DNA from 2 places in the Pseudoalteromonas sp. NEC-BIFX-2020_002 genome. Region 2 is predicted to be linked to the other one. Evidence: predicted binding sites of a transcription regulator. Region 2 holds the regulator's gene; the other holds the start of a gene.
What was found. The regulator MetJ, encoded in region 2, represses methionine synthesis genes. The targets are predictions, from matches to a motif close to TAGACGTCTAGACGTCTA.

Region 1: the regulator MetJ is predicted to act here: its motif matches at 2,008-2,025, upstream of metK (methionine adenosyltransferase).

Annotation. Positions count from the first base shown of each region.
Region 1 covers NZ_JABEPJ010000002.1:366,479-370,925, reverse strand. The annotation lists gene HJP15_RS03900 (START domain-containing protein) at 1-619, shown strand, start outside; gene metK (methionine adenosyltransferase) at 755-1,906, opposite strand; gene tkt (transketolase) at 2,185-4,176, shown strand.
Region 2 covers NZ_JABEPJ010000009.1:96,904-101,350, reverse strand. The annotation lists gene HJP15_RS11790 (malic enzyme-like NAD(P)-binding protein) at 181-1,422, shown strand; gene metJ (met regulon transcriptional regulator MetJ) at 1,523-1,843, opposite strand; gene metB (cystathionine gamma-synthase) at 2,041-3,303, shown strand; gene metL (bifunctional aspartate kinase/homoserine dehydrogenase II) at 3,310-4,447, shown strand, end outside.

The DNA.
Region 1 (4,447 bases), on a different contig from region 2:
GGCCGAAGTAAAGTCATGGCAATTATGGAAGCATCAGAATGGTGTTAGCATTCACTACAAAAAACATGATAATGGTATTTTTGAAGTACGCGGTACAGTGACTGTTAGTAACACGAATGCTGGTGATTTTATGGCGTTACTTAGTGATGCAGAGAATGCGCCGCAATGGATTGAAAATGTTAAGAGTGTCAAAATTTTAGCAAGATTAAGCCCCTCAGAAACTGTCGTGTACACTCAATTAGACTCACCATGGCCTGTCTCAGATCGCGATATGGTGAGTTATTCTTGTTATAAGCGATTAAACAATACGGACACTGAGCTGAAAATTTCGGCATATCCGGATTACTTTGATGAACAGCCTAATATGATCCGCATTACTGAAATAGAAGGTAGTTGGCTTTTAAGCGAAAAAATAGTCCAAGGGTTGCCACAATTAACGATTGTTCATGAAATATATGCAGATCCCGGTGGCGCTATACCGCATTGGATAAGTAATAAGGTTGGCCTTAAAAGTGCTCTTTTAACTATGCTCACGTTAGAGAAAAAGTTATTAAGCAAAGATTTTCAGACCAATAACACCGTTAGCAAAATCGGTGAGTGCACCGCCAAAGCAGCATAAAAAATTTAAATTATTTATCAGATTAACTTTATTACCATGAAATTATAGTAAAAGTCATTAAGTACAAATGGATAGAGTTTACGAGTATAAAAAAAGCGCCAGAAGGCGCTTTTTTTATTCATACAGAGGCTGAAATTATAGGCCAGCTGCTGCGCGAAGTGCGTCTGCTTTATCTGTGCGTTCCCATGGGAATTCATCACGACCAAAGTGGCCGTAAGCCGCTGTTGGTAGATAAATAGGGCGCTCAAGATCAAGCATTTGAATTAAGCCGTAAGGGCGTAGGTCAAAATGTTCACGAATAAGTTCGATTAAACGTGACTCTTCAAGCTTACTTGTACCAAACGTTTCAACACTGATAGACGTAGGCTCTGCAACACCAATTGCGTAAGACACTTGTAGCTCACACTTGTCAGCAAGACCAGCAGCAACAATGTTTTTAGCAACGTAGCGTGCAGCGTATGCCGCGCTACGGTCAACTTTTGATGGATCTTTACCAGAGAATGCACCGCCGCCGTGACGAGCCATGCCGCCGTAAGTATCAACGATGATTTTACGGCCCGTAAGACCACAGTCGCCCATTGGTCCACCGATAACAAAACGGCCAGTAGGGTTGATAAAGAACTTAGTCGCACTTGTAATTAGTTCAGCAGGTAGTACTGGCTTGATGATAGTTTCCATCACCGCTTCTACTAAATCTTTTTGTGAAATATCTTCACTGTGCTGAGTAGAAAGAACAACGGCATCAATGCCTACAGGTTTGCCATTTTCGTATGCAAAGGTAACTTGAGATTTTGCATCTGGACGTAACCAGTTAAGCTCGCCGCTTTTACGTACTTGCGCTTGGCGCTGTACTAAACGGTGTGAGTAAGTGATTGGTGCAGGCATAAGTACTTCTGTTTCGTTACATGCGTAACCAAACATTAGGCCTTGGTCGCCAGCGCCTTGTTCTTCAGGGCTTGTACGGTCAACACCTTGGTTGATATCAGGAGATTGCTTACCGATAGTGTTTAAAATTGCACACGAATCAGCGTCAAAACCCATATCAGAATGAGTGTAGCCAATTTCACGTACAGTTTTACGGGTGATTTCTTCAATATCAACCCATGCGCTAGTAGTGATTTCACCACCAACCATAACCATACCAGTCTTTACGTAAGTTTCACACGCAACACGTGCATGAGAATCTTGCTCTAAGATGGCATCAAGTACCGCGTCAGAGATTTGATCCGCAATTTTATCCGGATGACCTTCAGAAACTGATTCAGAAGTAAATAAATGTTTTGCCATTGTCTTTGTGCTCACAAATATTGCGCTTCACAAACGTCGGTAAGAGCGCTAAAAAATTAAGGGGCGTATTTTATCTAAAACAACGATAGTTGCATAGTATTTTTACGCCTAGACGTCTAAAAAAAATTACTAATAACTTTTAGTTCTGAATAAAACTCCTTTGTACCTATAATTTATAGGGATTTTTAATTGCACACAGCACCCAGAATAAGTAAGAATGGGCGTTCAAAGTTACATACACACAAATCAGCGCAAATACAGTAAAGGTAGGAGAATTCATGCCGTCTCGCAAAGAACTTGCAAATGCTATTCGCGTCTTATCAATGGACGCAGTACAACAGGCCAAATCTGGTCACCCTGGAGCCCCTATGGGCATGGCTGATATCGCAGAAGTACTATGGCGCGATTATCTAAACCACAATCCAACAAATCCAGAGTGGGTAGACAGAGATCGATTTATACTTTCCAATGGCCACGGTTCAATGCTTATTTATTCTCTATTGCATTTAAGTGGTTATGATTTACCAATTGACGAAATTAAAAACTTCCGTCAAATGCATTCTAAAACACCAGGGCATCCAGAATACGGTTATGCGCCAGGTATCGAAACCACTACGGGCCCACTTGGTCAAGGGATCACAAACGCGGTAGGTATGGCGATTGCAGAAAAAGCACTCGCTGCCCAATTTAACCGCGAAGGTCACGATATTGTTGATCACCATACCTATACATTCCTAGGCGATGGCTGCTTAATGGAAGGTATTTCTCATGAAGCATGTTCACTTGCTGGTACATTAGGCCTTGGTAAGTTAGTAGCATTTTGGGATGACAACGGTATTTCAATTGATGGCGAAGTTGAAGGTTGGTTTAGCGACGACACCCCAGCACGCTTTAAAGCCTACGGCTGGCATGTAGTGAGCGGCGTTGATGGCCATGACTCAGATGCTATTCGCGCAGCAATCGAAGAAGCGCGTAGCATCACTGATAAACCAACACTGATTTGTTGTAAAACAGTGATTGGCTACGGTTCACCTAATAAATCAGGTAGCCATGATTGTCACGGTGCACCACTAGGTGAAGACGAGATCAAAGCCGCGCGCGAGTTCCTTGGTTGGACTGGTGAAGCATTTGAAATCCCAGCTGATATTTACAGCGAGTGGGATGGCAAAGAAAAAGGCAAGCAACTAGAAGCAAGCTGGGATGAAAAATTTGCAGCGTATGCAAGCGCACACCCAGAACTTGCTGCTGAGTTTAAACGTCGTACTCGTAGTGAGCTGCCAGCTGATTGGGCTGAAAAGTCACAAGCCTACATTGAGCAGCTTGATGCAAACCCAGCAAATCCTGCATCACGTAAAGCGTCGCAAGATGCATTAAACGCATTTGGCCCGTTACTGCCTGAATTTATGGGCGGATCTGCCGATTTAGCAGGCTCTAACCTAACAATTTGGAAAGGCTCTAAAGGCCTTGAAGCAAATGATGCCAGCGGTAACTACATCTACTACGGTGTACGCGAGTTTGGTATGTCAGCCATTATGAATGGTATTGCACTACATAAAGGTTTTATTCCTTACGGTGCTACTTTCTTAATGTTTATGGAATACGCACGTAACGCAGTACGTATGGCCGCGCTGATGAAAGTGCCAAGCATATTTGTATACACGCACGATTCAATCGGTTTAGGTGAAGATGGTCCAACCCACCAACCAGTTGAGCAAATTGCGAGTATGCGCTTAACGCCTAACCTAGTTAACTGGCGCCCATGTGACCAAGTTGAATCTGCAATTGCATGGCAACAAGCGATTGAACGTAAAGACGGTCCAACCTCACTTATTTTTACTCGTCAAGGCTTAGCTCAGCAAACACGCTCAGCGCAGCAATTAAGTGACGTGAAAAAAGGCGGTTATGTACTTAGCTGTGATGGCGAGCCTGAGCTTATCTTTATCGCGACTGGTTCTGAAGTGCAATTAGCACAAGACTCAGCGGCTGAATTACGTAAGCAAGGTAAAAAAGTACGCGTTGTATCAATGCCATCGACTGACGTGTTTGATGCACAAGACGCCGCTTATAAAGAAAGCGTATTACCGGCTGCAGTTTCACGCCGCGTAGCAGTAGAGGCGGGTATTGCTGATTACTGGTACAAGTACGTAGGGCTAAATGGCGCAGTAGTAGGCATGACCACCTTTGGTGAGTCAGCCCCAGCTAACGAGCTATTTGAGCACTTTGGCTTCACGGTAGAAAACATCGTAAGCAAAGCAAACGAATTGTTTTAATTTTTACGGCTAAAATTTAAAAGCCCGCACTGTGTTTACGCCGTGCGGGCTTTTTTTGTATGGAGCTTTCAGCCGTCAGCCGTCAGATAAACATAATCCGAGGCACAGTGCCAATGAAAAGCCGTAGGAGGGTGCTTTAGCCCCGATTATATTGACGCTTCAGCCCCCAGTTATTCTTTACACTATATTCTCGTTTATTTTTTAATTCTTGTTAGCGTGAAACTTGTTTTGCACGCTGTTTTTGTAGGTCGTGCTTTAGCGCGTTGGTCTG
Region 2 (4,447 bases):
TTGAGGTTTTTTTACAAAACTGGTCGATAAAACGCATAAAATTAACAGATCTAGCTTATAACAGGATAGACCTGATATTGCTTGAATTTAATTGTAATATAGGTATCGTTCCAAGATACAGACTATAGAATAGAACTGCTTACTCTCACTTTTAACTTACTTGCAGGATAAAATCGCGTTATGTCAGACTTTCGTGAACAAGCTTTACATTACCATTCGCACCCCGTTCCAGGAAAAATCAGTGTTGAGCTTACTAAGCCAGCCGAAACCGTACAAGATCTCGCTCTAGCTTATAGCCCTGGTGTGGCTGAGCCTGTGCGTGAAATTGCCGCAGATCCAGCTAATGCTTATAAATATACTGGCAAAGGTAATATGGTTGCAGTAATTACCAATGGTACTGCTATTTTAGGCCTAGGTAATTTAGGACCTCTTGCTTCAAAACCAGTTATGGAAGGCAAAGCTTTGTTGTTTAAACGCTTTGCTGGCCTTGACTCAATTGATATTGAAGTAAAACACACAACCACAGAAGATTTCATCAATACCGTTGCAAATATTGCTGATACTTTTGGTGGTATCAACCTAGAAGATATTAAAGCCCCAGAGTGTTTTGAAATTGAAAAAGCATTGATTGAGCGCTGTAGTATTCCAGTGTTTCATGATGATCAACACGGTACAGCTATTGTAACTGCTGCGGGTATGATTAACGCACTTGAAGTGCAGGGTAAAAGCATTGAAGATGCGATTATCGTTTGTTTGGGTGCCGGTGCGGCCGCTGTTGCATGTATGGAGTTATTAATTAAGTGTGGCGCATTGCGTGAGCACATTTATATGCTTGATCGTAAAGGTGTTATTCATACGCGTCGTGATGACTTAAATGAATATAAACAGTTGTTTGCTAACAATACAGATAAGCGCACTTTGCAAGATGTTATTGCTGATGCTGATGTATTTGTTGGTGTATCAGGACCGAACCTGCTTGCACCGGAAGATCTTAAGCTGATGGCTGATAGGCCAGTTGTTTTTGCATGTTCAAACCCAGATCCAGAAATTGCACCTGCGCTTGCTCATGGTGCGCGCGATGATTTGATTATGGCAACGGGTCGTTCTGATTATCCAAATCAAGTAAATAACGTGTTGTGTTTCCCGTTTATTTTTCGTGGTGCATTAGACGTACGTGCGAGCAAAATAAATGATGAAATGAAAATTGCCGCAGTTGAGGCAATTCGCAGTATTACTAAAGAGCCAGTGCCTGCTGAAGTATTAAAAGCAGCAGGTGTTGATAAACTTGAATTTGGACCACAGTATATTATCCCTAAACCAATGGACCCGCGTTTATTACCGCGCATTGCAAAAGCAGTGGCGCAAGCGGCTATTGATTCAGGTGTTGCACAAATTGATATGCCTGAAAACTATATGGCGTAATAGGCACTATTTGGCAATAAAAAACCTCAATTCACTGAATTGAGGTTTTTTGTATCCAAATCATTGCCTGAAACAGGTGCACGTTATTTACAGGTGAAGATCAGTCTTCATTCAGGATAGGCACTTCTAAACCCATCTCTTGCATAATCTTTTTAACTTCTTCTGGTACTTTTTCTGGATTATCTTTACGTAAGTCTTCATCGTTTGGCAATGGTTGGCCAGTAAATGCGTGTAAAAATGCTTCGCAAAGTAATTCACTATTTGTTGCATGTCTAAGGTTATTAATTTGACGGCGAGTACGCTCATCAGTTAAAACCTTTAATACATTTAACGGGATCGAAACGGTGATCTTCTTAACTTGTTCTGATTTTTTCCCGTGTTCTGCATATGGGTGAATATATTCACCATTCCATTTAGCCATAAGATGTATCGTTGCCTCAGGTTGTTAATTGTTTGCGCGACCATTTTGTAGCGCAAAGATGCGGAAATTCTATCGTTTTAAAAAAGATAGTCAAATACTAGTTATTTAGCCATCTAGGGGTATAAATGTTTTGACTTCTTAAATTTGATCATCTAACCTTTTAGACGTCTAAACATCCAGTTAATATAGGTGACGGTATGAGCAAAAAAAATAAAGCGACAATCGCAGTACGTAATGGCATTGATGCTGATAAACATCACGGTGCTGTTGTGCCTCCTATCCACCTATCGACCACCTATTCATTTGCCGATTTTGATACTAAGCGCGAATATGATTATGGCCGTAGCGGTAATCCTAATCGTGATTTACTTGGCGAAACACTCGCAAAGCTTGAAGGCGGTGCCAAAGGCATTATAACTGCTACCGGCATGGCGGCAGTACATTTAGCAACACAATTACTAAATAGTGATGATACGTTAGTCATTCCACATGATTGTTATGGCGGCAGCTACCGTTTGTTTACTTCGCTTGAAAAGCGCGGCTTATTAAAATTAGTGGTTCTAGATTTAACAAACGCTGAAAACCATCAAAAAATACTTGAGATTAAACCTAAGCTAATTTGGATTGAAACACCAAGCAACCCAATTTTACGTTTAACTGATATTAAAGCGATTACGACAATTGCAAAGCAGTGCGGCGCTTTAGTTGGCGCAGATAACACGTTTTTATCACCGGCCTTACAAAACCCAATTGAATTTGGTGTTGATATTGTTGTGCATTCAACCACTAAATATATTAATGGCCACTCCGATGTTGTTGGCGGCGCTGTCATTGCAGCAACACAAGAGCTGGGTGACGAGCTTGCTTGGTGGGCAAATAATATTGGTATTACAGGTGCACCATTTGATAGTTATTTAACATTACGTGGCCTGCGGACTTTAAATGTACGTTTACGTCAGCACCAAGAAAATGCCTTTATCATTGCGCAATATTTAGAAAGTTCACCCTATGTGAGCCAAGTATATTACCCTGGTTTAGAATCTCATCCACAACATCAGTTAGCAAAACAACAACAACGTGGTTTTGGTGGCATGGTAAGTTTTGATATAGCTGGTGATGTAAATGATGCAGCAGCATTTTTAACGAGCCTAGAAGAATTCAGTTTAGCGGAATCGTTAGGCGGTGTAGAAAGCCTAATATGTCACCCTGCAACGATGACTCATGCTGGTATGGATGCAACAGCTCGCTTAGAGGCGGGTGTGGGTGATACGTTGATCAGAATTTCGGTGGGTATTGAAGATGTAAAAGACTTAGTTTCTGATTTAGAACGTGTGTTTAACAAAGTTAAGCCAGGCCAAGGTAATTGTAGTTCGACGACTACTAAGAGTAACTCGACGCAGCAAAGTACAGAGCAAACAAATTCATTCAAATTAACGCCTGCACATACGGCTTTGTGGTAATAGAAAATGGTAAATATAGTTCATAAATTTGGCGGTTCAAGCTTAAGCTCCGCGGAGCGTTATCAAGCCGTAGCAAATATTATTTTAGCACACACCGAAGCAGGTGACTGTGTCGTTGTGTCGGCAGCAGGTAAAACAACCAATACGTTGGTTAAGTTATGGCAAAGTTATCAGCAAGGTGATCAACAAGCCGTAAGTGATATTTTATTACAGCTTGATAATCATCAGCGTACTTTGATTGAGCAGCTATTAAGCCCAACAGCGCAATACGACGCAATTGATGTGTTAAAGCAAGAGTTAGCCTTAATAGCACAGCAAGCTCAACAGCAAAGCTTACAGGAAGCTTCATTGCTTGCTCACGGTGAAGTATGGTCAGCCCGTTTATTGGCTGCTTATTTACAGCAACTAGGACTTGAGGCGAAAGATATTGATGCGCGCCAGTTATTTACACTTAATGACGGGCAGTTGCTGCACCAAAAAAATCAACAAGCATGTGCAGACTTGGTTTCGGCTAACTGTATTAATGTTGTAACCGGTTTTATTGCGTCAGATTGTCAGGGCAATACGATTACTCTCGGGCGCAATGGCAGTGATTACAGTGCCACTTTATTAGGGAGTTACTGTCATGCTAATCAGGTGTCAATTTGGACCGACACGCAAGGTGTATTTAGTACTGATCCGCGTAAAGTTAAAAAAGCGCTTAAGTATTCTAAGGTCTGTCGTGGTCAAGCTAATTTACTTGCGCGTTTAGGTAACCCTGTTTTACATGCTAAGACGTTATCACCTTTGAAAAATACCGACATAAAACTAGTGGTACGCAGTAGTTATGATACGGATGCCAGTGCCACAGAAATTGTTAAAGAAGGTTACAGTAAAGCTAAACGGTTTATTACGACGTTGGAGAATATTGATTTACTGCGCATTGATCAGCTTCGTGCTGGTGAAGTGGGAGAGTTAAGTCAGATAATTCAACATAGCCTGCATCATTTTATTCAAAATGGCGATACATACCTATTAGTACCAGCAGAAGCGACGCATCAAGTCGTCAGCCACCTGCAAGGGCGAGCTAATATTATAGAATCAAATTTACATGGTTGTGCGGTTGTTGCGCCACGCAATGATGTAACTCAGTTACTTGAGCAAG